DNA from 3 places in the Singulisphaera rosea genome. Region 2 is predicted to be linked to each of the others. Evidence: riboswitches for the same ligand, from Rfam matches in the RefSeq annotation. Region 2 holds a riboswitch; each other region holds the start of a gene.
The links. A riboswitch is a leader RNA that binds a small molecule or an ion and turns the genes downstream of it on or off. The one in region 2 is predicted to bind cobalamin.
Positions count from the first base shown of each region.

Region 1 (9,732 bases), on a different contig from region 2:
TTGATTGTGGAGATGTTCATGGGCGTCGACGGTTTCCCCTCCGTTTCGCGTGATCATCGCCCGGAGCGAGTCGACATCAATCCGCTTGTCGACGTACTGGACGCGGCCGTCGGCGAACAGGACGGCGAAGCCGTCATGCAGCGGGGCGCCAAGTCGGGGGGGCGCCGAGTCGGGGGAACACGACAGTTCCTCGGGCTTGGTCCAGGGGACCGGGGTCTCGGCTTCCGCGACCATCATGGTCTTCGCGACGCCGTCGGTCAGCTCCTGGAAGCGGACCCCCCGCTCGTCCTCGAACGCAGCTCCTTTGCCGACGAGGGCCCGGTAGAACGTGGCATTCGCATCGGTCAACTCGCGGAGTTCCCTCTTCTTCTTTTCATATTCCGCCGACGCCATCTTACCCGTTTGGCGATGGTACCTTTCGATGGCGCGGCTCCGCTCGTCCTCCGTGCGTCGCATCGCGTCGACGTCCTGGCCGAAGGCGCGTCGGACCGCCGCGATCTCCCTGACGTCGGACCCCACCTTCATCGAAGGCCATCGGTAAGGCGCGGGCATCTTCGGCAGTAGGGCCTTGTTGTGCGGGCTATCCCAGGGCTCGTCGAGCCGGAATTGCTTGTAGAGGCCTTCCGACCCCTTCACACCCTCGCCCTCGAGCTCGAGGAACGGGAGGATGGCGACGCGCCAGCTCAGGAGGGGACGGCCGTTCTTATCGACGATCGCCGACGGGGGGAAATGACCGTTCGCGTCGTGGTAATTGTGCAGCGCGAGGCCGATACGCTTGAGGTTGACGCTCCGCCGCTTCCAATCGGCCTCGTCTTCGGCAGGATGAGGCGGCTCCGTGGCCACGTCCGCGGCCTCGGGCGGATCGGCCGGATCGTTCTGAACCAGTTGGGCACCCACCGCAACCGCGCCGGCGAGGGCCAGCAACGCGACCCCCGCGAGTTTGAGTTTGGCCAGGATCATGGTCCTCAGCACCCCTTCCGTCAACGCGGCCGAGGATGCGAAGGCACTCGCCTTCGCCGCCGTCGACCGGCTCCCCAGGAAATGAAGCGCGACCCGGACCGTGCGTCCCACAACCTCAGCCGAGACGTCTTTCGGAGTGAGAACCGTGAGGGGCAAGCCGATCGAAGGGACCAGGCCGAGGCGAGTGAGCCGGTCGCGGAGCCGCGACCGACCGCGATGCAGGCGGCTCTGGACCGTCCCCAGGGGGCATCGGAGCCGACGCGCCGCCTGCTCCTGGGTCAGGCCTTCGAGGTCGCAGAGCACCACCACCGCGCGTTGCCGGGCCGGCAGCCGCGCGATCTCCTCGTCAATCGCCGCCCCGAGCTCGGCCCCCTCGAGCCGGTCGACCGCCGGAGTTGGGTCGGCCGGATCGACCTCCCCAAGCCCCCGCGCCCGCCCTCGATCGGCCGCCGCGACGGCCCTCGCGCGCCTCGCGACCTTCACCCCGACCCCGTGCAGCCAGGGGCCGAGCGAGCCGTCGAACCGCACCGATCCCGCCTTGAGCGCCAGGATCAGGAACGTCGCCTGGAAGGCGTCGTCGGCCGTGTGCAGGTCGCCCACGATCCGACGGCAGACCCCCCGGACCATCGGCCCGTACCGAGTCACCAGCCCCGAGAAGGCCAGCTCGGCAGAGGAGTCGGAGGTGGACGCCTCCCGACTCCGCCGCCTGCGTCGGCCCGAGACGAATCGGTCGAGGAGCTCCGCGTCAGACTCGCCCCCCACCGCCCCGACCCCGAAGAGGATCGACAGGTCATCCTCGACCCTACCCCGACGCACCATCGTCATGACCTCGGCCCTCGCGTGGATCGCCCGTGTCGCTCCCTCTTATGCGCGAATCGGGGACCACTATTCCATCATTCACGGAAATCGCTCCGTGAGAAGGGCTTCCGCGAACCGAGGGGCGTGCGACGATCGGCCTACCGGGCGAGGACGTCGTGCATCCCGACCGCGACCATGACCGTGGCGATCAGGCTGATCACCACGACGAGCGCCCCGAGCCGACGCAACGACTTCATCTGCCACCACATCAGCATCCCCGAAACACCCCAGAAAACCATGCCGACCGCCATCGCATCGACAATCAACGCCCAGACCCAACGGACGTCGAGCCGCGAGGGATACCGGCAGGCCAGGTGCAGGCCGGTCAGGAACCTTCGCGTCGAGAGGTCCGACCCCAAAGGCCGGACGGCCAGGGCCTGGGTCTGGAGGTGGTACGCCACGCGCCAGGCGCCGTGATCGTCCTCGGCCGCAAAAATCAGCTCGGGGGCCGTGCGGACCTTCACATCCTGAGATGACCGGCCCCACTTCGCTAGGATCGAGGCGACCGCATCCCTGGCCGTCGCCGCGGGCGCCTGCCCGAGGTCGACCACGTCCCGCGACCAGCCGGGCTCCTCATCCTTCGAGATCGGGGCCGAGCGGACCGTGCCGACCCGACCCTCCAACTCGACGAACACGACCTGTTCGTCGCGGGCCGTCCGGGCGGTGAGGGCCAGGTCGCGCGAATACGCCGGCGTCTGGGCCGAGGACAGCCGGACCCGGGACGAGCCCTTGGCATTGAGCGCCTCGACCACTCGAGACGCCATAGCCTCGGCCGAGGGGAACGACCCGAGCGGGGTGCCGGCCGCATCCCCCTCGGTGATGAGTTGGACCGACCGGTCGGAGAACCAGTCGGGGTGGTTGAACAGGAACGCCGTCGCCCCGTAGAGGAGCACGAACGGCGTCAGGGACAATCCTGCGTACATGTGCGCACGCCGAAGGATTTTCATCGCCGCGTTGTACCGGACGCGGGAGCGAGGGCGCGGAGCCCTCGCCGGCGAGGATTCGGTCGTCATCTCGGCCGTCCTGTGATCGTTGGTGGTCGCGAGTGGGACGTCAGCGTTCCTCGAGGTCGCCCTTGCGGAATTCCCGGGGCTTTTCGGGGGACGAGACGGCGGGATCGGCCCTTTTCTTCAGGTCGATGGTCCCTGAGTCGTCCTGTCCGCAGCCGGCGGCCGCGAACGGGACGACGAGGAAGACGAAGGCGAGCGCTCGGCGTAGGGGTGAAGACGCCATGGCAGGGGACAGCTCCGAGGGGCGTTGGGGAGGGATGATCAGGCTCAATACGCGTCCGCGCTAATGACCTCGCCGCCCGCCCTCGTCGAGAGGGCCTGATACACCCCGAATCGCGACCCGCTCGCCGCCGAGTAGACGTTGGCCGTCGCGTCGTACGACACCCCGGCCGCCGAGATCGTCGCCGGGTTGATCGACCAGGAGTCGATCGTGTCCTTGAGGAACCGCACCGAGCCGTCCACGAACGCGAAGTTCGCCCCGCCCGGGTGCAGACTGGAGGCGTTCGCGACGTAGCGCGCGCCGAGGATGCCCACCGGCTTCTTATGAGCGTTGATGGGGTAATAGGTCTCGAACATGGAGTCGTACCAGTAGCCGGAGTTCCAGAACTGGTTGACGACCTGGTCGGCGGGCGTGAGCAGCGAGTGGCCGCGTTCGCCGATCGAGATCGTGCTGCTGGTCCCGTCGGTGATGTCGCCGATCCGCGTCGCGCCGTACATATAAATGGTGCCGTTCATGTTGCCGACCTGCTGCGCGAAGTTGGCGGCCGTCAGCTTCGGCCGGACGTCCCAGGTCCCCGTGCAGCCGGCGTAGCTGGTGAAGGCCTGCATCCAGGTCGTCCCGGCCGGCGGCGCCTGGTAGATGGTCGCGGAGAGGGGCTGCTTCCGGGACGCGGAGGGGTCGCTCGGGCAGGCGAAGGCGGAGATCCCGACCCCCGCGATCGTCAAATTCGCCGGATTCTTATACGAGAGATTGAAATTGACGAGGTTGTAGGCGGGCTGCTGCTCGAGGAACGGCAGGATCATCACGAACAGGCTGAACCCATCGGCCGTCTTCCCCGGCCCGGTGCCCGAGGCGGCCCAGAACGAGCCGGGTGGGAGCGTGCCCGTGGCCGACTCGTAGTTCGAGATCGCCAGGCCCATCTGCTTCAGGTTGTTCGTGCATTGCGCCCGTCGGGCGGCCTCACGCGCGGCCTGGACGGCCGGGAGCAACAGCGCGATCAGCACGGCGATGATCGCGATCACCACCAGCAGTTCGATCAGGGTAAAACCAGGACGGCGGCTTGAGCGGAGACGTGCAGACATGAGCGCAGACCTTCCTGCCGGGTCGGGCGTGGAGGGAGCTTCCGCTTCGGCCCCTCCGGCGCATGGCCCATTGGCAGACGGTCTGCGAACGGCCCGCCCGGATGCTCGTGGCCGAAGCATCCAAACAGCAACTCGACGGGCAGGTCTTCTGGCTCTCGGCATCGAACGGCATCCGGACGGCCTTCCCACCTTGCGGCAGTGGCACAAATGTCCGGAAGCCTAGCCGATCACAGCGGCGGCCCCGCGACGGATTCTCACCGTCTTCCCTATTATCCCCCACCCCGCATCCGGGTCGGAGGCACCTGTCGAGGACGGGCATTAGACCCCACCCCTCTCCGCCGGGTCAAGGGGTTTGATGAGTGAGACGCGCTTAACCCTGGTCCACGGATTCGTCACGCCGACGCGACGGACGATTGGAAATGCGCCTTGGAGTCGTGGTGGACCGTTCGGAGTGATCGCGGGAATCGTCAAGGCCAATGACGTCTCTCAGCCTGTCGTGCGGCAGATCACCTCAAATTTACCGCCGAACGAGCCAAACCAAGCACAAAATCCACACAATGATGCATCCAATCACCGGGCGGCGTCGCAAATAATACACATCATCGCCAACCGTCGATTTTTGGCCTATGACTACCAATGATTGATCGCTTGGGCGTGGGAACGGCCGCAACGGCCTTTCGACGCGCCGGCAGAGAGAAAGACGTCTTCATTTCTTTGATTTCAAATCATTTTAGTTTTTACATGTAAATTTTAGTTCATTATGACGCGTCCGGATGAGGAGGGGTGAGCCGGCCTGTGCCGGTTCGCCTCTCCGGCGAAGATGGGGAATCGCCCCCGACTACCACCCGTCACTTTCACCTCGAGAGTCCCGACGATGAACATCTCCGACTTTTCCGGCAGGGTCGAGCCTCGGCAGGACCGCCGTCGAATGAGGCCCGCGAGCGAGGCGCTCGAGGTTCGTCGGGTCCCGGCGGGGACGACCGCGAGCTTCAGCGTGGCGCAGGATTGGGGCACGGGCTTCCAGGCGTCGATCAACCTGGCGAATTCGCAGGCGACGAGCGTCAATAACTGGGTGTTGCAGTTCGACTACTCGGCGTCGATCGACTCGATCTGGAACGCCTCGATCGTCAGCCACGTGGGCAACCACTACGTGATCCAAGGGGCGGACTGGAACAACACGATCCCCGCGAACGGTAGCGTCTCCTTCGGTTTCAACGGGAGTCCCGGGCACACCACCGCCGCCCCCACCAACTACCTCCTGAACGGCGCATCGATGGGCGGCGGAGGGGGCGGGGGCGGGACGACCACGCTTCCGACACTCTCCATCGGCAACGTCACGGCCGCCGAGCCGAGCAGCGGCAGCACGCCTTTCGCGTTCAAGGTCAGCCTGTCGGCCCCCTCGACGAGTTCGGTGACGGTCCATTACGCGACGGCCGACGGCACCGCCAAGGCCGGCTCCGACTACCAGGCGACCAGCGGCACGCTCACCTTCGCCCCCGGCGAGACGAGCAAGACCGTCTCCGTGTCGGTCCTCGCGGATAAGGTCGTCGAGGCGAACGAGACGTTCGCCGTCGTCCTCTCGAGCCCCGCCGGCGCGACCCTCGGGACCGCAAAGGGGACCGGCACGATCCAGGACACCGCCCCACCCTCGACCAGCGGCGACGCGAGCTTCCTCGTGACCAGCGACTGGGGGAGCGGCTTCAACGGACTTGTCACGATCAAGAACAGCGGCACGAAGGCCTGGACGAACTGGACGCTCGGGTTCGACTTCGCCGGCCAGATCTCATCGATCTGGGACGGGGCGGTCGTCAGCCATGTCGGCGATCACTACGTGGTCCAGAACGCCAGTTACAACGGCGCCGTGGCCGCCGGGGCGTCGGTCAGCTTCGGGTTCGGCGGGAGCCCCGGGAATGTGACGGTCGGGCCCACCAACTTCGTCGTCAACGGTGCGGGGCCGGGCAACCAGGCCCCCGTGGCCGCCAACGACACCGCCTGGACGGCCCCCGGCAAGGCCGTGACGATCGCCGTCTTGGCCAACGACTCGGATCCCAACGGCGACCCGCTGACCGTTACCTCGGCCGCGCAAGGCAAGCACGGCGCCGTGGCCCTGAACCGCGACGGGACGGTCACGTATACCCCGGCCTCGGGCTTCACGGGGACCGACTCCTTCGCCTACACCATCAGCGACGGCCGGGGCGGGACCGCGACCGCCACCGTCACCCTCGGCGTCTCGACCCAATCCTGGCCGGCCCACGTCTACGCACCTTATGTCGATATGGGCCTGTATCCGACCTACAACCTCGTCGCGACGGCCCAGAACCAGGGGGTCAAGTACTTCAACCTCGGCTTCGTCGTCGCCGACGCGAACAACAAGCCGAGCTGGGGCGGCTACACCGACTACGAGATCAGCGGCACCCCCTTCGACCAGGCCTTGCGGTCGCAGGTCAACAGCCTTCGGGGGCTCGGGGGCGACGTCGCCGTCTCGTTCGGAGGCGCGTCCAACAACGAGCTGGCGGTGGCGATCACCGACGTGAAGGCCTTGCAGAACGCCTACCAATCCGTGATCACCGCATATGGCCTGACCCGAGTCGATTTCGACATCGAGGGGGCGGCCGTCAACGACCGCGCGTCGATCGATCGCCGATCACAGGCATTGGCGGCCTTGCAGAAGACCGCCGTCGCGTCGGGACAGCCGCTCCAGGTCTGGTTCACCCTCCCCGTCCTGCCGACCGGCCTCACCGCGGACGGGCTCTACGTCCTCCAGTCCGCGCTCAAGTACGGCGTGACGATCTCCGGCGTCAACGTCATGGCGATGGACTATGGCAACTCCGCGGCCCCTAACCCGCAAGGACACATGGGCGACTACGCCATCCAGGCCGCCACCTCGACATTCAATCAACTCAAGACCCTTTACGGCACGACCAAGACCGACGCCCAACTCTGGGGGATGGTCGGCGTGACGCCGATGATCGGCCTGAACGACAACACCGACGAGGTCTTCGACCAGGCCGCCGCCCGCCAACTCCTCGCGTTCGCCCAGCAGAAAGGCCTCGGCGAGATCGGCATCTGGTCGCTCAACCGGGACCAGCAGAACGCGAACGGAGCCCTGACCTACGTCGACCTCACGTCGAGCAGCATCTCGCAGAAATCTTACGAGTTCACCTCAATTTTTAGGCCGTTCACATCCTGAGAGGCTTTGGCTCTCGCGCAGCCCTCGAACGTACACGGTATTCGTCTCGAAACCCGATTTTTCCTGAGAAACCGGGTTTCTGATATCCTCGACGCGGATTTTCAAACGGTCAAGCCGATACCGCCGACCCCAGAACGCTTTGCGGCAAGAACCCAAGAGGTTGTGTACAATCACCTCAGAATGGCCTTCCGTCTTCGTCGATCATCGGAGGCACAACGGCCTGAACACAGCTCCTGGCATCGTTGTCCGGAATCGGGATGCATGCTCCAAATGAATTTGGATCGCGTGGGTGCACCATGAAGTTGCGACGAGTCCGCATCGAGAATTTCCGGCAGATACGGTACTGGGAGCACGAATTCACGGACTCTCTGCAGAGGGTCCGTGACGTGACACTCTTGGTTGGGCCAAACGCCAGCGGCAAGACATCGATCCTGGACGCGATCGCCGCAGCCATCAACCCTTTGACGCGAATCAATGCGATTCGACCAGGCCTGGAGATGTCGCTCAAGAGGATCGTCCGGCACGGCGCGACGTTCGCGAGTGTGGAAGCAGAGGTCGAATTTTCCCAGGAGGAGGTTGACACCGCGCTGGCCATCTTAGGCATGATGGAGACCAAATTGAAGGGAGAGGAGGACTCCATTCGGGAATCGAGACTCGTCTCGTTCTCCTGGACATTTCCCGACCCGTCAGGGATGCACGCGCATGGCCGGACCGAATGCCGGCCGCGTGACGGTTGGTCGATCTTCCGCTCACGAAGCCGGGTCGCACAATTGCTGGCAACGCAACGCTTGCGAAGGCCAAACCTGCTGGAATCCGCCGGAGCTGTGTTCACCTTCGACCAGCACCGATCCCTGTTCGGACGCCTCATCCCTCGCGCGATCTGGGACGTCCTGGCGAACAGCGGAAGCCTGCCTGGACTCCCCCCCACACTGCCGGTTGAATCCCTGTCGGAGCCGGACCGACGAACGACCGACCCTCGCCTGCTGCTGCTCTCGATGGCAATCCAAGAACTCCTCCCTCCCAGATCGACGATAGGACAGACGGAGTCGTCGGATTTCGAACGAGTCCGCGAGGCCTATGCTCGAATCTGCCACCCACATTCGATTCGGGGTGCCGTGCGAGACGACCTCGAGAGATTCGACATCGAATTCTCCAATGGCCCGACACCCTACGGATACGACGACCTCAGCAGCGGCGAGCAGATGGTCCTGCTCATCCTCATCCGGATGGCCTCGGAGCGCATCCACCGATCCATCCTGCTGCTCGACGAGGTCGAACTCCACCAGCATCCCATCTGGCAAAGGCGTCTCCTGGACAACCTCCGACAAGTTGGCGTGGACAATCAGGTCATCGCGACGACGCACTCGGCCTACCTTCGCGACGTGCTTCCTTCATCGAGTGTCATTACATTAGGAGACATCGAACATAAAGATCGAAGGGGCGTCTGACGATGGCACAAGTCTACCTGGTATGTGAGGGGGAACGAAACAGTCTTGACGTCCGCCTACTCGACGCCGTCCTCGCCCAGTATTACAAACTGCCGATCGTGATCGAGCCCGCCGGTGGCGGCAGCAACCCGCGTATTGTTCGCAGATGGCTCGAGCGCCGGGTATCTGGAGATATCGCCTTCCTGATTCACGACCGCGATTATGAACCTCTTGCCGAGATCGACGCAGGCTGGCAGGATCCGGACGAGCGGTCTCTCTTCTGGCGATCTCATGAAATCGAAAACCACCTATTACAACCATGGCTCATTCATGGCCTATTCGAAAATTACAGGGGGACGATCAATAAACCTTGGGTGGCTGATCTACCAGCAGATCAAGGCGCGATCGACACAGCCCTTCGGGTGCTCTCTCCTCGCTTGTTCATCGACCACATCGGGCGGACCCTCTGTAGGCAACTGCGACAGCACAAGACATCGCTAGGAGCCACCGAGTTAAATGTCCCCGCCGGGATCGATCCGTTGGCCAGCACAGTTGCGGAGTGGCAAGCAGGAATCCAGGGCCAAATCGCGCAGATGCATGCAACTTGCAACGCCGTCATCAACTCCCCTGAATTCCAAGTCGCCGAGATCACGGACCGTTGGGCTGGGATCGAACAAACGATCCAAGCACCGGCCTTCCTAACTTCCGGTGAATATCTTCGCGACCTGAAAGGGAAAAGGCTACTCGATCTCTTCTGGAATTACCTCCATAACACATGCCAATATCCGGCAACGAAAGACGATTTGGCCAACGATCTTATTGCCACGACCCGGCGAGACTACCACACCTCTCCCGCCCATTCATTCGCTGATTTCGACTCACTTAACCTGCGACTTAGGGCGGCCTGTGGCCTTTACAGCGGTTAACGCAGGCATATCGCACGAGATGAACGGTTCCGCCCGAAATCCAAGGCTTTCAGGCTATT
Region 1 covers NZ_JBTYIP020000027.1:85,437-95,168, forward strand. The annotation lists gene ACYOEI_RS31965 (sigma-70 family RNA polymerase sigma factor) at 1-1,785, opposite strand, end outside; gene ACYOEI_RS31970 (hypothetical protein) at 1,917-2,831, opposite strand; gene ACYOEI_RS31975 (hypothetical protein) at 2,872-3,051, opposite strand; gene ACYOEI_RS31980 (DUF1559 domain-containing protein) at 3,096-4,130, opposite strand; cobalamin riboswitch at 4,252-4,451, opposite strand; gene ACYOEI_RS31985 (hypothetical protein) at 4,486-4,770, shown strand; gene ACYOEI_RS31990 (cellulose binding domain-containing protein) at 5,059-7,320, shown strand; gene ACYOEI_RS31995 (AAA family ATPase) at 7,617-8,768, shown strand; gene ACYOEI_RS32000 (hypothetical protein) at 8,771-9,673, shown strand.
Region 1: another riboswitch for cobalamin. It lies ahead of ACYOEI_RS31980 (DUF1559 domain-containing protein); the one in region 2 lies ahead of cobN (cobaltochelatase subunit CobN).

Region 2 (9,732 bases):
TCCTCAAAACTCCGCCCTAGGTGAATTCACGCCGCGGAACCTTCCGTCACGAGCCCCATGGCCCGCTCGACCAGGTTCAACGCCGGCCCCCTTTCAAGCCCGAAGACTCGATCCGATCGAGGACCGCGTCGGCGGTCAGGTGTGCCAGCGGAAGGTGGTCGGCCCGCATCGCGGCCGCCAGCTCGGGTCCCTGGCCGACACGCCCATATCCCTCTTCGGTGTCGAAAATCACGGCCGAAGCCCCGAGCGTGACGAGCTGTCCTCCGGCCGCCAAAGCCTGGCTCCAGGGAGTCCCCTCGCCCCCAGGGACGGGGACGTTGGCCCTTCCATCGGTCAGCACAACAACCATGGCCGACTCGTCAGGGCATTCCCTGGCGATCAACTCGGCGGCCAAGGTCAGTGCGTGCGCCAAGGGAGTGCGGCCGCCGGTCGGGAGTTGACGCAGGACCAACTCGGCCCGGTCGACGCTTCGGGTCGGCGGCAGGACGACCTCGGCACGAGGGCCTCGGAACGCAACGATGGCGACCCGGTCTCGGCGACGGTAGGCGTCGCCAAGTAGGCTGAGGATCGCTCCCTTCGCCGCCTCCATTCGACGCCTCGCCCCCATCGATCCGGAGGTGTCGACGAGGAAGACGATCAGGGCACTCCTCTGGGCCGCACGCACCTTCCCGTGCAGGTCGCTCTTCTCGATCGCAGGCACGCCCCCCGTGCCGGGTCGGCGACGGACCGCGGCCCGAAGGGTAGCATCCAAGGCGAGCTCACCCGGCGACTCGTCCGCGACGGCCCGCAGGAAAGGTCCTCGGCCCACCGTTCCTCCCCCCGTCCGCGTCCCCGGAATCGACGGCCGATCCCGAGCCGGAGGCCGGGGATCGAGTTCGAGGCGAGGCATCGCCGGCAGAGCGCCTGGGGCAATCACCTGTTCCTCGCCGTCGTTGTCGGCATCACTCGGAGAGTGGGATTCGTCCGGATCCGAAGACGGGCGAGGCCGATCACGGTCGGGCGAGCCGTCCTCATCTCCGGACTCGTCCTCCGACCGAGGAGGCGAAGCCACACGGTCCCCGTTCTGCGGCTGGGTGTCCGACTCCGGTTCGTCCGGTCCCAGCGCCCGCTCGATCGCGTCGCGGTCGAGGCCGGGTTGCTGGAACGGTTGGCGACGACGCCGATGAGGCAGGACGAACTCGGCCGCGGCACGGAGGTCGTCCCTCCGCACGCGACCCCTGCCATCGAGCGAAGCGAGAGCCCGGGACGCCTTGTAGAGGGCGATATCCGCGCGGAGTCCGTCAACCTGGGCTTCGCAACAAACCCGGGCGATGGCCGTGAGCAGGCCGGGGGCGACGACCACCTCCCGGAGCCGGAGTCTGGCTTCCGCGATCGTTGCACCGAGCGCCCGATCCTCGGCCTCCCAGCGTGAGGCGAATCCGGTGGGATCCGACTCGAATTCGAGCCGGCGCCTGACGACCTCGGCACGGAGGTTGAAGTCGGTCGGTGCGGCGACCTCGACCATCAGGCCGAACCGGTCGAGCAACTGTGGCCGCAGTTCTCCCTCTTCGGGGTTCATGCTACCGATCAGGATGAAGCGGGCCGGGTGTCGGGCGGAGATCCCGTCGCGCTCGACCGTGTTGAGGCCCGAGGCCGCCGCGTCGAGGAGCACGTCGACCAGATGGTCGGGGAGGAGATTGACCTCGTCGACATAGAGGATCCCACGATGGGCACGCGCAAGTAGGCCGGGCTTGAAGGCCGATCGCCCCTCCTTGAGCATGCGGTCCAGGTCGAACGCCCCGAGAATCCGGTCCTCGGTGGCGCCGATGGGCAACTCGACGTGGGGCGGTGACGCCTCGACCGCCCGTCGGTCTGCCGAGGCTTCCGAGCACGAAGGGCACTCGGGCCAGGGCGAATCGACGTCGCAACGAAACGGACAACCCTCCACGGCCCGGAGCGTCGGCAGCAGCCGGGCCAGACCTCGTGCCGCCGTGCTCTTGGCGGTCCCCTTTTCACCTCGGATCAAGACGCCGCCGAGACTCGGGTCGACCGCAGCGATGAGCAGAGCCGTCTTGAGCGCCTCCTGCCCGACGAGTGCGCCAAAAGGATAGCCGATGTCGTGTCCGTTCATTTTCGTCCGCTCGGGCGCGACGCGGGCGGCTCGGCTCGCATCTCAAGGGCCGTTTCCGTTTCCAGGATCATCTTTTTGAGAGAATCGAGGGTCTCGGCGTCGGGCTCGGCCCAGAGGCCACGCTCGGCGGCCTCGACGAGCCGCTCGCCGATCGCTTGCAAAGCCCAGGGGTTGCTCCGTTCCAGGAAGGCACGCATCGTCGGATCCAAGGCATAGGCTCCGGCGACCTGGTCGTACATCCAGTCCTCGACGACCCCCGTCGTGGCGTCGTACCCGAATAAGTAGTCGACCGTCGCGTTCAGCTCGAGTCCCCCCTTGTAGCCATGCCGACGGATCGCGTCGAGCCACTTCGGGTTCACGACTCGGGTGCGGAAGACGCGGAGTGTCTCCTCCTTGAGGTCGCGAACCTTGGGCCGACGCGGATCCTGCGTATCGCCGAATTCCTGGCGCGGCACGCGACCCGAGAGGGCGCGGATCGTGGCGATCATCCCCCCGTGGAACTGGAAGTAGTCGTCGCTGTCGAAGATGTCGTGCTCGCGGTTGTCCTGGTTGTGCAAGGCAACCTGGACGCCCGAGAGCAGATGGCGGAAGGTTTCGCGGGCGTCGGCTCCTTGGCCTTCGGAGGTATAGGCGTAGCCGCCCCAATTGACGTAGGCCTCGGCGAAGTCGCCCGGCTCGGTCCAGTTCTTCTCGTCGATCAACGGCAGGATCCCAGCCCCATAGCTGCCCGGCTTGGCCCCGAAAACGCGATAGCGAGCCTTCCGCTCGGCATCGGACTCGCAGCCACCCTCATCGAGGCCGGCGGCCAGGTCGGTCAGGTAGTGCTTGCGGACGAAGTTCCGCTCGGGTTCCTCGTCGAGCGTGGCCACGCATTCGACGGCCTCGTCCAACAGGCTAATCAGGTGTGGGAACGCGTCACGAAAGAATCCGCTGATCCGAATGACAACGTCGACCCGGGGCCTTCCCAGTTCTTCGAGGGGGATCACCTCGAACCCAAGGACTCGACGATTCTCCCGGTGCCAGGTCGGCCGCACACCCAGGAGCGCGAGGACCTGGGAAACGTCGTCCCCCTGCGTCCGGATTGCACTCGTGCCCCAGACGCTGATGCCGACCCGCTCGGGCATCTCGCCGGTTGCCACTCGATGACGCTCGACGACCTCGCGGGCCAGGGCCTGTCCGACCTCCCAGGACGACGGCGAGGGGAGGCTTCGCGGGTCGACTGTATAGAAATTCCGGCCCGTCGGCAGCACGTGGGCCATGCCTCGGGTCGGAGCTCCGCTGGGACCGGGGGGCACGTAGCGACCTCCGAGCGCCGCGAGCAGATTCGTCGTCTCCTCCTCCGTCTTCGCGAGCTTCGGAACCAGGTCCCGGCAGATGAAAGCCCCGATCCGGGCCAGCACTTCGTCGGTTCGAAATTCGTCGCCGAACGCCGACCCGATCGCCTCGCCGACCCGTTCCCCGTCGAACCCGTCGCGGTGCAAGGCCTTTAAGAACTGGCCGACCAGCGAGTCGACCGCCTCGAGCGCATCCCCCCGAGTCACGATCGGCTTGCCGGTGCGATCCGCGAGCCTGAGGACCGCCTCGTCCCGTTCGCCGTCGAGTCGCTTTCCGAGCCCGTCCTGGAGTTCATCCGGATCGAGCCCGAACAGGGCACAGGCCGAGGCACGAAGGCTCGGAGCCTCCAGGTTCGGCAGCCGGGTCAGGGCGCGAAGCAACTCGACGAGCGTCTCGTCCCTTGGGGCCTGGCCGAAGATGTGGAGGCCATCTCGGATCTGCGCCCCGGCAAGCTCGCAGAGGTAGGCGTCCAGGTCCTCCAAGAGGTGGGCAACCTCGCGTCCCTGCATGCTCGCGAGCGAGACGGGAGTGCCGTCGGCGGTCAGGCCCTCGTCCCAATCGTGCGTGTGATCGCCGTGGTCCTGGGTCATCAGCCGCGCGAGGTCGCGGTCGAGTCGCGCCCGCTTGATGAGGTCCCAGATCTGGCGTTGCAGGACCGGCAGCTTCGACGGGTCGAGCAGTTCGACCTGGTAGTACTCATCGACGAGCTGTGCGAGCTGTTCCAGTTCCCCGTAGACGCCGGCGTTCGTCAGCGGGGGGACCAGATGGTCGACGACCACCGCATGCCCGCGCCGCTTCGCCTGGGCGCCCTCGCCGGGATCGTTCAAGATGAACGGGTAGAACAGCGGCAGATCGGCCAGGAAGGCGTCGGGGGCACAACCGCTCGAGAGGCCGACGCCCTTGCCGGGCAGCCACTCCAGGGTCCCATGCTTGCCGAAGTGGACGATCGCGTCGGCGCCCCAGTCGTCTCGGAGCCAGCGGTAGAGGGCATAGTAATTGTGGGGAGGCGGCAGGTCGGGCTGGTGGTAGATGGCCGCGGGATCCATGCCGTAACCTCGAGGCGGCTGGAGGGCCAGGAACACATTTCCCAGCTCCAGTCCCGCCAGCGAGATCGCCCCGTCCTGCACGTAGGCCGCGCCTGGCGGCGGCCCCCACTGCTCGATCATCCCGCGTCTCAAACTCTCGGGCAGTTCCTCAAACCACGCGGCATACTGTTCCACAGGAACGCGCCCCGCGGCATTGGCGAGCTGCTCGGTCGTCAGGAACGTCTCATCATAGGAGCACCGGTCGATCAACTCATGGATCAGTGCATCGCCGTCGGGCGGTACACCCTCGATCCGGTAGCCCGCCTCGCGCATCGCCGCGAACAGCCGAATCAGCGAGGCGGGTGCATCGAGCCCCACGGCATTCCCGATCCGAGCGGCCTTGCCCGGAGCATTCGTCAGGATGACCGCGACTCGCTTCTGTTCGTTCGGGAGCCTGCCCAGCGTCGCGAATCTCGCGGCGAGGCCGGCGACCCGTGCGGCCCGGTCGGGCTCGGGCACGTATCGAGGCGCCTCCAGAGCACCCGGCCCTGAAGACTCCTTGAAGGAGACGGGCACGGTGATGATCCGCCCGTCGAGTTCCGGCACCGCGACGTTCATCGCCGTGTCGAGCGGCCCGAGCCCTCTCGGGCTCGCCTCCCACTGCGGCTTCGCCGAACCGCTGGCAATCGCCTGGAGGATCGGGACGTCGAGAGACTCCAGCGCATCCACCGATCCGCCGTGGGTCCAGTTCCGGGTCTCCGCCATCGCGAATGACATGGTTGTCACGAGCACGTCGATCAGCCGATTGTCCCCGTCGTAGAACAGGTCGAACGCCGAGGGCCAGGCCGCCGAAGGACGTTCCGACGCCCTCGACGGCTCCTTCAAGGAGTCGGTGAAGACCGGCAGGGCGTTGGCCCCCGCCGCTTCGATCGCACGCACCAGGGCATCGATGAACTCGAGGTTCGTGCTCAGCCAGTGGGCGCGATAGAAGAGCAGACCGACCGTGGACCGCGACGGATCACGCAAGGCTCCCCATTCGGCCAACGTCGTCTCGAGCGGGAGATCCGGGTGATAAACCCCGTGACGCGGCGGACTCCCGGGCGGCGAGAAGCCAAGCTCCGCCCGCAAGAGTTCGTCGGCCAGGAACCGCACGAGGTTCTCCATGTTGGCCGTCCCGCCCGCCAGGAGATAGGCGGCCGCTCGCTCGATCACGGCGGTCGGGACGGTCGAGCCCGCGAGGAATTCCGGGTCGGTCGGTCCGACGGCGCTGATGAGCAGCAGCCTCAGGTCGGTTTGACGAGCATACTGCGCCAGCCGACGCCACCCCGGCAGGTCGTCCGGGCCGCCGTGGACGCGTGCGACGACCACGCGAGCGACCCGGCCGCCGTCGTCCACGAGCGATGCCAGGTGCTCGTCGCTCTTCACCCGGTTCAGACTGGCCGTCCGGACCATGGGCAGTCCCACAGGCTGGTCGGCCATCGCCCTCCGCAGCGCCAGGAGGTCGGTGTCGGCGTGGGAAAGCAGCAAGATCTCGTCGACGAGCTTCGAGCCCGGATCGATGAATTCGCCTCGATCGTGAGACGATTCGCCGGAGAGCACGGCCTCCTCGGGCCAGGCGTAGAAGTCGAACGCCAGTTCGGCAAGCTCGGCCGTCGGCGGGAGGTAGCGATCGGCCGCCAGCATCCGGTCGATGTAGTCGTAGATCGCCAGGATCCGCGACTCGTGGTTGATCGACTGGAACCAGACTCGGCGGCCGTCGAAGAGCACCAGCGCCACGTTCAACAGCGGGCAAGGCCCCAGGCAACCGCTCATGGTGAGCTGGACGTTGTCCCGGATCCCTCGACGCTTGTACTCTTGCTTGTAGAAATCGAGGGGAACGATCGGATTGCCACGGTCTTCGCGCCCGCAGCAGCATCCCCGCTGGCAGACCAACAAATGCCCGCGCCGGGGCAAGACGTGGATCGTCTTCCCATCGTTCCTCAAGACACGACGGCGATTCGCTCGCAATGACACGGGGATTAGGCTCCGGCTCGCGTTTCGCTCGGTCATCGGGCTCGAGTTGGCATGGGCCAACACCGTCGCCTGGACGCCAAGCATGGCTCGATCGACTTATGAGGCCACGGCGCGAGAGGGTCGCGCACTTCGGGGCGGGGGATCCGGCGTCTCGCGGCTAGGAGCGAGCTTCGGGCGGTTCCGCCCAATTCCGGAGCCGGGTCGTGGGATCGAGCGACGGGGGAGTGCGTGAGCCTGAGACTTCGGACATGGATTTCCCTCACCTTCCTCGAGGTATATGGGGATAAGCTCAAGCGGTCGACCTGGCTTCCCGGTCGACGAGGCTGTGGCAGCCTCGCGCCCAGGTTACAGTTGCGGGACAGCGCCGGAATCACACCGGCTTCGCCGCTTTCATTGAGGGGGGGATGCCCCCAGCTTTGCACGGATGCAAGCCTCAGCCTACATTCGTACCGCGAGCGATCTTAGCCGAGACTCGAGCCCTCCGACAACCCATACCTGCCCGGCACAGCCTATCCATCGGCAGGAAGGACGACTCCGCCGAAGGCAAGACATCCAAGAAGTACCAAACCAAATTATTATAAATTGAATCCGACTTTAATCCGTTTTTCCAGCCGAGCACAACGAAGTAAGCGAGAGGGTTGAACCACGACCGCGAAAATCCGACCCACGCCACGGCCAAGCGTCCCCGGACAGAGTCGACGACGAGATCATCCCCAAGGTGGGATGCAAAGCGAAAACCCCGACCAACCGGCCGGGGTTTCTCACTCGTGCTCGACCAATTCATCCCGCAAGGCACCGCGCCCTCGACCTCCCGTCTCCTCACTCCTCCGTCGCGGCCAGCTCACTTCGGGTCAGCCAGGGCCTTCTCGATCCCCTTGACAACCTTCTCCGAGTCGGGACCTTCCTCAGGGTCGAACCTGGCGACAACCTCCCCCTTGCGGTTGACCAGGAACTTGGCGAAGTTCCAGCTGATGGGTCCGGAGAACTTGGGGTTGGTCTCCGGACTCGTCAGGAAGCCATAAAGGGGGTGGATCGCCTCCCCTTTGACGACGATCTTCGCGAAGAGCGGGAACGTCACGCTGTACTTCGAGCTGCAGAACGACTTGATCTCGGCGTCGGTGCCGGGCTCCTGGTTCCCGAACTCGTTGGCGGGGAAGGCCAGCACCTCGAAGCCATCGGCCTTGTATTTCCCATAGACCGTCTCGAGCGCGGCATACTGATGCGTATTCCCACACTGGCTCGCGGTGTTGACGATCAGGAGGACCTCGCCCTTGAACTTCGCGAGGTCCACAGTCTTCCCGTCGATGTCCTTGGCCTGGAACGCGTGCACGGACGTGGGCTTCTTGGCGGGTTCATCCGCGGGGGTGACCCGCGCGACCAATAGCAGGGAGAGGGTCGCCAGGAGAAGGGGGAGGATACGGTCGAGCACTGTGGATTCCTGTGCAAGGAGGAGGGAGGGACGAACGCAACGGCCCGGAGGAAGGGCCGCCCTGGCTTGTGCGACTAACCCGACATTGTAGGAGGAGCGACTACCGCATTATCATGGCAAGGCCTATTTCGGAAATCAAGGCGGGGGCTCTCGCGTCCAGAGATTTCGATATCTTGAACAGTGGCCCTCCAGGCGGCGTCCCCCACGCGAGGTTCTCGCCTCGACTCCCCGGCGAAGCCGGGCCAGCGAAGGGGGCCGAACGGGCCTCTCGAGGACGTCGTGAGGTCCAAGCGGCCGCCGAGGGGTCGTGAAGGTCATCACCCCGCGTACCTCCGTCGGACCCGAGTGATCAAGCCATGCAAGACTCTCTGACAGAGGGCGCCTCGAGGGCCCTGGGACGAGCCCAAGTCCGTGCCTTCCTGCGCGGCGCCTCGGCCGCGGAGCCGATCGACCTGCTCGCGGCCCTGATCGACGAGGCCGAGAGCCGCGCCGCCGAGTTGCTCACCCAGTCGGGGCTGGAGTCGGAACGGCTCTACCAGGCCCTCGGACTAGGCGGGCCGGACGAGGATGGACTCGAGACGCCGGAAGGTGCTTCAGCCCTTCCCTTTTCCCCCTCGTTCCGGGCCGTGATCAACGACGCGACCCTCCGGGCGAAGTCGCTCGAACGGGGCCGACAGGTGGGCACCGAGCACCTGCTCGCGGGGATGGTCGCCACCCCGGGACCGGCCGCCGACCTCCTGGCCGGCGTCGGGATCGAGCTCGAGTCGCTCCTCGAAAGCCTGACGCCTGGCGCCGCGTCCGAAGCCGGGCCGATCCCGATGGCCGACGAGATCCCCCCGCTCGAGCTCGTCGAACCGACCCAGGCCGTCGACCTCGGCCGGATCCTCGACGCCTCGGCGAATCGAGCCCGGGAAGGGCTTCGCGTCGTCGAGGACTACGTCCGCTTCGTCCTCGGCGACCCCGCGCTGACGAAGCGGCTCAAGGAGGTCCGCCACCGGCTCGCCGAGGCCGTCCGAGGCTTCGACGCCGAGTTGCTCATCGCCTCGCGCGACACCCGAGGCGACGTCGGCACGCACATCATGACGACCTCCGAGCAGGCCCGCGAGAACCCTCGCGCCGTCCTGACCGCGAATTTCAAGCGGACCGCCGAGGCCCTCAGGACCCTGGAGGAGTACGGCAAGCTCGTCGACGTCTGGCTCGCCGGACGGTTCGAAGTCCTCCGCTACGACGTCTACACGCTCGAGAAGCTCACCCTCACCGCCGTGGCCTCCGCGCGGGTCCTGGGCCCGGCGAGACTCCAACTCCTCGTCGGCGGCCTCCCCACCCTCGGCGACCTGACCTGGATCGTCGGCGAGGCGTTGGCCGGAGGCGTCGAGGTCATCCAGCTCCGCGAGAAAGCGATCCCCGATCGCGAGTGGCTCCGCAGGGCCCGGGAAGTCCGGATCCTCACCGCCCAGGCCCACGCCCGGTTCATCGTCAACGACCGACCCGACCTCGCCCGCCTCGCCGGCGCCGACGGGGTCCATCTCGGTCAAGACGACCTGACCCTCCGCGATACCCGACGAATCGTCGGGTCCGTCCCCCTGATCGGGATCTCCACGCACGACCGCGAGCAGCTCGACCGCGCGATCCTCGACGGAGCGAGCTACCTCGGCGTCGGCCCCGTCTTCGCCAGCACCACCAAAGACTTCTCCGACCTCGCCGGCCTCGCCTTCGTCCAGCTCGCCGCCGAGACCACCACCCTCCCCTGGTTCGCCATCGGCGGCATCAGCGAAGACAACCTCGAACGCGTCCTCGAAGCCGGCGCCACCCGAGTCGCC
Region 2 covers NZ_JBTYIP020000019.1:176,469-186,200, reverse strand. The annotation lists gene ACYOEI_RS27175 (magnesium chelatase subunit D family protein) at 77-2,110, opposite strand; gene cobN (cobaltochelatase subunit CobN) at 2,107-6,567, opposite strand; cobalamin riboswitch at 6,759-6,918, opposite strand; gene ACYOEI_RS27165 (glutathione peroxidase) at 7,325-7,912, opposite strand; gene ACYOEI_RS27160 (thiamine phosphate synthase) at 8,269-9,732, shown strand, end outside.

Region 3 (9,732 bases), on a different contig from region 2:
GTGGATTTTTTGGTTATTGCATTCTCGGGGGTTGAAGATGAGCACCCCTCCCTCGATTCTCAAGGCTCGACGGAATCGTGGGCCTTCGGGACTTCCTGGTGTTCCGTCTGGCTTTCATTCGCCACGATTCGGCGGCGCGAGGAGAGCTCGGCCCAGATGCGCCGTTTGGTGTCCGGGGATGCGTCGCGCCAAGTGATGATCTCGGCGATCGTCCGCGCACAGCCGATGCACAGGCCGGAGGTGCTGTCCATCCGGCAGATCCCCACGCAGGGGCTGGCCACGAATTCGGGCATCGTCGGCGCACCTTCGCGAGGGCGGGGATCAGAGTTGGTCGGCGCTGATGATCTCGCCGCCGCGTTGGGAGAGGACCGCGGCCAGGACCTTCGGATCGAGGTTGTCTTTCAGGAACCGGGCCGATCCGTCGCCGAAGGCGAAATAGGCCCCGCCGACGTGGTAGCTGGCGAACTCCTGGCCGAACTCGCACCCGATCTTGCCGAGTAACGGCGAGGTGCTGGTCACCTGGCACGACGCCCAGATCGTCCCCGGCACGGTGCCGTTCCGGGCGCTGATGGGGGCGCTCTGGTCGAGGAAGTTCTTGTGGCCGATCCAGTAGCCGAACGAGGCCTCGTGGGCCTCGCCGACGAGGATGGTGTAGGTCGTGCCGTCGGTCATGCTGAGGACCGAGCTATTGGGGAGGGACGAGGTCAGCAAGACCCCGCGAGGCGTCCCCGAGGTATCCCCCTGGTTGGCGTAGTTGTTCTGGCAATTTGTGCCGGGGAAGCATCGCAGGGCGCGCTCGCCGTAGTTGCCCGAGTAGTCGTTGCGCCCGAACTGCAACGGCGATGACGGGGCATCGCCGTTGGGCCTCGTGAGCGACGAGTATTGACTGGTGGGGCAGAGGAAGAGGGACAGCGAGGTGGCCCCGGCCGTGGTGTTTTGGGGCTCGATGTACCACAGGCTCTGATTAATGCTGTTGTAGAGCGGTGATTGTTCGGCAAATGGGAGGATGGCCGTCCCCCAACTGGCCATGCGCCTGGCCCGGGCCGCGGGGAGGTTGGCGACCGTGACGCTGGCCATGCTCAGGCCGTAGCCGCCGGCGGGGAAGACGTTGTAGGTGCCCTGGTACGACTGGAAGGCGATGCCGATCTGCTTGAGGTTGTTCGAGCACTGGGCGCGCCGGGCGGCCTCGCGAGCGGCCTGCACGGCGGGCAGGAGCAGGGCGATCAGCACGGCGATGATGGCGATCACCACCAGCAATTCGATGAGCGTGAAGCCACGATGGGGCGTGGCCAGGGGACGAGGGCGCACGAGAGACGCAGCCTTTCCGCCGGGTCGGGCGTGAAATCCGGCTTCGGTGTCCCGGCTCGCGGCCCATCGCAGACGTCCTGCGTGCGGGCCGCCCGGAAGCTCCGGGTCCGAAGCGTCGGAACCGATCTCGACGGGCAGGTCTTCTGGCTCTCGGCTCGTGGCGGCGTCCGGATAGCCTTCCCGCCTCGCGGCAGTGGCAGAGGATCCGGAATCCTGGCCGATCACAGCGGCGGCCCCGCGACGGATTTGCACCGTCTTCCCTATTCTCCCCCGGCCCTTGGCAAAAGGCCGGCGGCACCCGTCGAGCGTCTGTATTACAGCGACACCCCGGTTTCGCTGTCAAGGACCGCCGCCATGAATTCGTTAGTCGATATGAATGCGTCACAAAGCAATAAATGAGGCAGGCCCGCATGAAGGGCCAAGCCGACGGTCCCCCTCTCCGCCTTGTCGCTCGAGTCCATTCTCGCCGGGATCTTTGCCCTGGGCCCTCCGCGTCGACGGCCAATTGCCCCGGAATCCACGCCCTTCAAAATGTCGATCTGGAAGATTTTTTTGGGATCATGTCCGGTCGGTGTGGAGTCCCTGATAACCCTGTCGAAGGGGGTCGTGAGACGGCCCCGCGAGGAACACGACGAACGAAACGATGGGGGACCCGACGATGAAGACCGTTTTGCTGAAGCTGGTGGTGGCGGGCACGGCGGTGGCGGCGATGACCTCCGCGGCGGATGCAGGGGAACGCACCTACGGTGGCTCGTCCTCGAACGCGTCGCAGTGGGGGTATCCGCAGTGCCGTCCGGAGTCGGCCCCCTGCGACTACCCGCCTCCTCCCAGCGACGGCGGCTACTGCCCGCCGAGCTATCCGCCGACCAACTGCGGGTATCCCAGCGGTGGGAATTGCTACCCCGGCGGCGGTCGTCCCGGCTACCCCGGCTCGGGCGGCTACCCGAGCGGTGGCAATGGCTATCCTGGTGGCGGTTACCCCGGCTCGAGCGGCTACCCTGGTGGCGGTTACCCCGGCTCGAGCAGCTACCCTGGCGGGGGTCGTCCCGGCGGCTATCCCGGCTCGAGCGGCTATCCTGGCGGGGGGCGCCCCGGCTATCCCGGGTCCGGCAATGCGAGTGGGTATCCCCAATCCGGCCACGGCCCCGTCTGGGGACAGTCGGGCGGCAACTACCCCCGGCCCGGCGGGAACAGCTACCCCAACAACGGCGGGTCGCTTCCCCCGAATCGTGGGCCGGTCTGGGGGCAGTCGGGCGGCTACGGCCAGCCCGTGAGCTACTCGGGCGGCGGGTACGGCGGACACGCCGGCGGGCATGGCGGGCACAACGGGGGTCGGCGATAAGGCCGATCGAGACGGCGAATCTTGATGATGGTCGCCCCGGGGGGAACCTCGGGGCGTCTTCGTTTGTTGAGGAGCCCAATCATTCGCTCGGCGGGGTGAGCGTGAAGACGCCGAACGGGCGCGACGACGTTTCGAGGCCGACTTCCCACTTGTTGAAGCGGACGAGCCAGCCGTCGGCTTCGAGGGCCTCCAGGAGGCGGAGGCTCATGGTGCGGAAGGGGTCGGAGAGGAGAACCCGTCCGCCTGCCGCCAGGTTGGTCTCGAAGATCCGGCGGAGCTGCGGGTGGAGCGACTCGCCGTAGAGGATGTCCGAGCCGAGGATCCAGTCGTAGCGTCCGGCGTCGTCCCAGGCGGTCCAGTCGGCGAGGCGAAGCTCGACCGCCGCGACGCCGTTCCGTTCGCCGTTGCGGCGGCAGAGGTGGAGCGCCAGCTCGTCGCGGTCGGTCTGAACCACCTTACCGCCGAACGACGCCGCGACGATGCCGGGGAGGCCCGTGCCGGAGCCGAGCTCCAGGACGCGCTTCCCCACGAACTCTCCCGCGAGTCCGACGATCTCGTGCACCAGCGCGATCGAAGACGGCCAGAGGGAGACGCCGTAGGGCAGGCGGTTCTCCTGCGGCTCGATGACCCGCGACTCGTCCTCGCGGGTCAGGACTGCACCCGTGTGGAGGATCGTCCACTCGCGGCCTCCTTGCCTCGTGCGGTACTCCTGGAGCCGGAAGTCGCCGCCCGTGGTGCCGAGCGTCTGCTGCGTCGTTGTGCTCTCGTCCATACCGCCACTTTACTGCTCAGGTCTCGGGCGGGTGAAGACGAGGCCTTCGCAAAAGTCCGATCGAAGCCTCGGCGCGATTTCTCGCCAGCCATTGACTTGTGTCGCAGGCTACGCAATGATGCGTATCGATCGACACGTCGGACAAATGGAGGACCAGGATGGCGGGTCGGAAGACGATCGCGATCACGGACCGGCAATTTGCGGTCCTGAAGGTGCTCTGGGCGTCCGGGCCGTTGACGGTCCGGGAGCTGATGGGGCACCTGCCTCGCGGGGACCGGCAGCCTTATACGACGGTGCTCGGGCTCTTGCAGGGGATGGAGAAGGGGGGCCTGGTCGCCCACGAGAAGGAGGCCCAGGCGCACCGCTACCGGCCCACGCTCACGGAGCGCGAGGCCACCTCGACGTTGTTGTCGGACTTCCTCGGCCGGTTCTTCCAGGGGTCGGCCGAGCGTCTGGTGCTGGGGCTGGTCGACTCCCAGCAAATCGACCCCGAGATGCTCAAGTCGATCGAAGCGAAACTCGCCGACACGTTTGAGCAAACCCCGGAGGCGGGGACCTCCGAGGCGAAAGGCCCCTCGAAGCGAGGAGGGCGGAAATCATGATCCGGTTCGTCGATGGCACGATCGACCCGTTCTTCTGGTTCCTGGCCGATTGGTCCGTTCGCTGGGGGGTGGTGATCCTCGCCCTCGCGGCGTGGTTCCGGATCCGGCCCCCGCGCCGGGCGGCGACCCGACACCTGCTCTGCGCGTCGGCACTGGCGGCGGGGCTGGTGCTGCCCCTGGCACCACGGTGGTCGATCCCCTGGCGACGGCCCGCACCGACGCCTTTGCCGGCCGCCTTGCCGACCGTCGCAAAGGGGCCGGTTGTGCTCGATACAAGACTGCTCGTCCCGAGGACGAGCGCGCCGGCCGAGACCCCGGCCTCTCAGCCGCCGACCCCGGTCGTTGTCCGTGCCGGGGTGCGTACCTCGGAGGTACCGGCACGCATTGAAAGGTCCGCGATCCCCGAGCCCGAGGTCGCCGAAGGCCTGGGACCCTGGCGCCAGGCCAGGGTCGTCCTGGGGGTAGCCTGGTTGGCGGGGATGCTCGTGTCCCTGGTCCGTCTCCTCGTGGGTGGGAGGATCCTGGCCCGGCTGCGGTCGTCGTCGAATCCCGTCTCCGGTGAGGCCCTGGTCCGATACCGGTCGGAGCTCGGCGTCCGCAGGGGTGTCGTGATGGCGACACACGAGGCGGTCGGGTCGCCGGTCCTGCTTGGCGGCCTCGCGCCGACGATCCTGGTCCCAGACGACTGGGACGCCTGGCCCGAGGCGACGAGGCGGGCCTGCCTGCTCCACGAGCTGGCCCACTTGGAGAGGTGGGACGACCTGGCGAAGCTCGCCGCCGAGCTGGCGCGGGTCCCGTTCTGGTTCCACCCGGGGCTCGCCTGGCTCCTGGCCCGGCTCGACCGCGAGGCCGAGCTGGCCTGCGACGACATGGCCGTCGGCCGAGGCGTCGCGCCGGCCGAGCTCGCGAAGTTGCTCCTCGACTTCGCCGCCCGTCCGCTCCGGCTCGATCTCCGGCGGCTTGGCGTCGGCGGCCAAACCCTGTCCTTTTTCGACCGGAACACGGTCTTGACCCGGATCACACGACTTCTGGAGGACGACATGTCTCGAGCGATCATCCCTCCGTCGAAGCTCCGCTCAATCGCCCTGGTCGTGGCTGTCGCCGCTCTGGCGTCGGCGATCGGCGGGGCCCAGGGCCGGGCGCTGGAACCCGACGCCCCGCCGCAACCGGCCGCAAAGCCGAAGGATGCCGGCCAAGGGCAGGGGACTGCCCCCAAGTCGTTCTCGGTGGTCGTCAAAGACGCGGAGGGACGACCGGTCGAAGGGGCGACCGTGGTCGCCGGACTCATCCCGACGAATCCCGGACAGGAGGGTGTGGCCACCGACGTGACCTCCTCAAGCACCGGCGTCGATGGCTCCGCCCGGTTCGATCGCGAGCCGAAGCCGGGGATCTGGGTCATCGCGTTCAAGGAGGGGCATTCCTTCATGAGCCGAAACCTGCTCGACCCGACGGGGGCGATCCCGACCTCGCTGGCCCTCCCCCGCACCCGGGTGCTTTCGGGAACGGTCGTCGACGCCGCAGGCCGGCCGATCGAAGGGGCCGAGGTACGAGTCGAGGGGGCGTATCGGACCTCCGGCCGGACGCCGGTCTTCTATTTCGCCCCCGCCCTCCAGGCACTGACGAAGGAGAAGCCGATCCAGCGGGCCTTCGTTACCCGGTCGGACGCGAGCGGGAGCTTCCGCTTGGAAGCACTCCCCGAGCAGGCCCAGGTCGCCCTGGTGGCCTCGGCGGAGGGGAAGGCGACGACACAAACCGCGTTGCGGAAAGAGGGGCCCCGCGCCGCCGACAAGGCCGAGGATCCCGTCCGCATCGTGCTCAACGACGAGGCGCGGGTGTCGGGGCGGGTCGTCTCGGCCGTGTCCGGCGTCGGGGTCTCGGGACGATCGGTGACGCTCCGAGGGATCGCCGAGGGGGCGAGCGTCTCGCTCCGAGGGAAGGCGACGACCGACGCCGAAGGGCGGTTCGAGATCCGAGGTCTCGGCGCGGGCCGGGCGAACATCCTCCTCGATGACGTGCCCGCCGACGGGCCCTGGACGTTCATCGCCGCGACCGACGTCCGCCTGACCCCGGGCTCGACCGCCGCGGCGAGGATCAAGCTGGTCGAGGGCGTGAAGGTCACCGGCTCGGTGACCTCAACCGACGGCAAGCCGATCCCCGGCGCCTCCGTCACCGTCTACGGGGCGAGGAACCCGATGAACGGCGGCTCGACGCCGGTAACGGTCCTCAGCGACCCCTCCGGCGTCTATCGCTTCCGGATGCCGCCGGGGAACGCCTATGTCATGCTGAATGGCAGCGTCCCGGGATACACGAGCCTGGGCAATACCGAGTCGAACCGGAGCGTGCTCATCCCGGACGGCCAGCCGACCTTCACCCTCCCGGTATTCGCGATGGCGCCCGGAGTCAACCTGACCGGTCGGATCGTCGACGCGACGGGCAAGCCGCTCGAGGGGGCGAAGCTCGTCGGCGTCTGCAACCAGACCTATTGCTCGCCGCTGAACCAGCCCTCGGCAACCGCCGACGCCCAGGGACATTTCCGCCTCGACATGCAGGCGGACGGGCAGCCCATCCCGCTCAATCAGGGGGTCACGTTCCAGGTCCGACTGGCAAGCGGGCAGGAGTTCGACGCCTCGCTCGTCCCGACGGGCAAAGGCGAGGTGACGATCAAGCTGCCGACCCTTCGGGACGGCGGGCCGAAAGGACCCGAAACGGTTGCCCCCGACGAGATCGCCGGGGTCGTCACCGACGTCGAGGGGAAGCCCCTCGAAGGGGTTTTGGTCCATCCTTATAGCTGGGTCCCGTTCATCAAGACGAAGAGCGACAAGGAGGGCAAGTTCCGCGTCAAGGTCCCCGAGCAAGGCAAGGTCGAGGTCCGGCTCAGCAAGGACGGATTCGAGCCTCGCGAGTTCCTGGCACATCCCACGGGTCAGCCGGGCTGGGTCGTGGTGATGGGGAGCCGGACCTACTTCGAAGGCCGGGTCCTCGGGCCCGACGGGGGACCGGTCGCAGACGCCCCGATCCGCGCCGACGCCGGTCCGAGACAGATGGCAGGGGCCCGCATGGGCGAATGTTGGACCGAGGGACTCTCGGGCAAGGACGGCCGGTATCGGCTCTATGTCGAACCCGGGATGTACGAGTTCCAGATTCGTGTCCCGGGCGTTGGCGTAATCCGCTCGCCGAAGCATGCGATCGCCACCGACGAGGCCCAGACCCTCGACCTCTCGCTCGGGTCGGGAGTTGATTTCGAGGCCCGCGTGGTCGACGCCCAGGACGGCAAACCGGTCGCGGGCCTCGTCCTGAAAGACTGGCGCAACCCGACCGTCTCGGGGACCTCCGACTCCGAGGGGATCCTCCGCATCCCCTCGATGTTGCCGGGCGACTTCAAGTTCGGCTCGATCGAGGCCGAAGGCTACGCGCGGTGGTGGTCCGACGCCTGCCTCAATGAGTGGAGCCGCTATCAGAAAGCGGACCGCTTCGGCTTCCAGCGCAACTTCGACGGGCTCGACTTCGCGATGAAGCCCGGCATGGCCCGCGTGACGATCCAGGTCGAGAAGGCCGCCACGATCCGAGGCCGGGTCATCGACCCCGACGGCAAGCCGGTCGCCGGCGCCACCGTCGCCCCCGCCCTGACCGGCTCCGGCAACTCGCTGACCGGCGACACTCGCTTCAGCGTCGAGACCAAACCGGACGGCACGTTCACCATGCGGCTGCCGGCCAGCGGCGAGATCGCCTACAACCTCGTCGCCCACGACGGCAAGTACCAGCAATGGCGGACCTGGGCCAACGGCGTCGTCGACCCGTTCCGGACGACCCCCGGCCAGGTGATCGAGGGGATGACCCTCCGACTGTCGAAACCGGCGACCGTCCGGGGCCGCCTGGTCGACGCCGAAGGCAAGCCCGTCGCCGGCCGGGAGGTCCGCGCCAGCGCCGTGGACAAGCGGGAGAACCGCTACTACGACCCGACCACCAAGTCCGGTGCCGACGGCACGTTCGAGCTCCACTTCATCCGCGCCGGCGAGCAGTTCGTCCAGGCCGCCCCGTTCTATCTCGACGCCAGCCAGGCCCCGCCCGGGACCAGCGGCAGGCTGACCCTTGCCGAGGGCGAGACCAAGGCCGGGCTCGAACTGATCGCGGACCCGGAACGCTGAATGGCGGCCGGGCGCGACGACGTTCGGATCCTCGCCGGGCGGCCGTCCCTCGGGGCGGTCGTCACGGTCGCCAATCCGCCTGCGGGCGGGGCGGTGGGCCGCGCGGATGTCTTCGGGGTCGATGAGCCGGTTGTTCCAGAACCGATAGGTGGCCTCGGTGGCGGCCCAACCGCCCGAGGCCTGCCGGCCTCCGGCGCGTCGAGCAGGTCGTTGACCCGTCTGACCAAACCTCGGTTCGAGCGTCGCTCTCCGAGGTCGACATGGCAGAGTTCGAGCGATGATCGCATGGTGCTCTCACGAACATTCAGGCAAGCAGGATTGAACTTATGGCTAATGGTTGGTAAGGGACCGTGAGAACGAGGGATTTCACGACGTGGGGGTCATTGGATCGCTTGCGATGCCGGGGGAGACTGTCCTTAGAGCCGATCCCAGTAGGCGGGCTTGAGCCTTGAAAACAAGGCGTTTTTCAGCCTGCTGGGATCAGCTCTCGGTACGGCTCACCGCAATCAAAGGTCCGGAATTCAAGGAGCGTCAGGACTTCGACGAGTCGGCTGGGCTGATCGCCTTAACTTAATGGACTGTTTGGTTTTGAATTCCGAACCATGTTTTGCGGTGAGGGGTGCTTAGGACACTCCGTCCTTGCCCTCTCCGGGCCCGACGGCCGGCCCCAGCCTCGACAGTCGGGACGACGGCGACGGATTCCCTGACCATGTTGGCCAAAGGCGACGCATCCCGGTTCTATAATAAGGGAAATGACGTTCATCCTGTCGTGGAGCCACCATGAGCCGATGCGCTCGTTGCTTCGAGTTGCCAGCACCGGTCCCCCAGACCGGGATCCTCTGCATCGCCCCCCCGCTCGCCCATACGCTCGGTACCGTGCGTGGCTTCCTCCGTCGATCCGACCTCGCGTACGCCGAGCCGGATGACAACGTGTTGGCCATCCCCTTGTCGGCCGGCGTCCTCCTGGGCCTCGCCCAGGGCCTTGGCAAGATCTTGAGCCAAGCCGAGTTGCGCGATACTCGTTCGTTCGTGACCGATGCCGAGGGGGGGCCGAGCCTGGCGGACCTGGCGTCGGTACAGCCCTTGGCCACGCTCTTCGCCCAGGTCCAGGGTGGAAGGTTCGCGACGATGATCGAGGAAGGCCGGTTGACCAGCCACTTCCAGCCGATCGTCCATGCCGTCGACCCGGAGAAGGTCTTCGGCTACGAATGTCTCCTCCGAGGCCTGGAGCTTGACGGCACCCTGGTTTACCCGGGCCTTCTCTACAAGGCCGCCCGGGACGCGGACTTCCTGTTCTCACTGGACCGGCAGGCACGCCTGACGGCGATCCGCACGGCGGTCGCGCATGGGCTTGACGCCACCCCGAATCGCCTTTTCATCAACTTTAACCCGACGTCGATTTATGACCCTACCTACTGCCTCCGCTCGACCGTTTCGGCGATCGCCGAAACCAGACTGCAACCCGATCGGATCGTTTTCGAGATCGTGGAGAGCGATCGGATCGAGGACGTGGAGAGCATGGTGAGGATCGTCGACTTCTACCGGCAAGCCGGATTTCAGGTC
Region 3 covers NZ_JBTYIP020000024.1:131,145-140,876, forward strand. The annotation lists gene ACYOEI_RS30435 (DUF1289 domain-containing protein) at 60-293, opposite strand; gene ACYOEI_RS30440 (DUF1559 domain-containing protein) at 322-1,308, opposite strand; cobalamin riboswitch at 1,425-1,625, opposite strand; gene ACYOEI_RS30445 (hypothetical protein) at 1,967-2,650, shown strand; gene ACYOEI_RS30450 (class I SAM-dependent methyltransferase) at 2,730-3,422, opposite strand; gene ACYOEI_RS30455 (BlaI/MecI/CopY family transcriptional regulator) at 3,581-4,024, shown strand; gene ACYOEI_RS30460 (carboxypeptidase regulatory-like domain-containing protein) at 4,021-8,169, shown strand; gene ACYOEI_RS30465 (EAL domain-containing protein) at 8,950-9,732, shown strand, end outside.
Region 3: another riboswitch for cobalamin. It lies ahead of ACYOEI_RS30440 (DUF1559 domain-containing protein); the one in region 2 lies ahead of cobN (cobaltochelatase subunit CobN).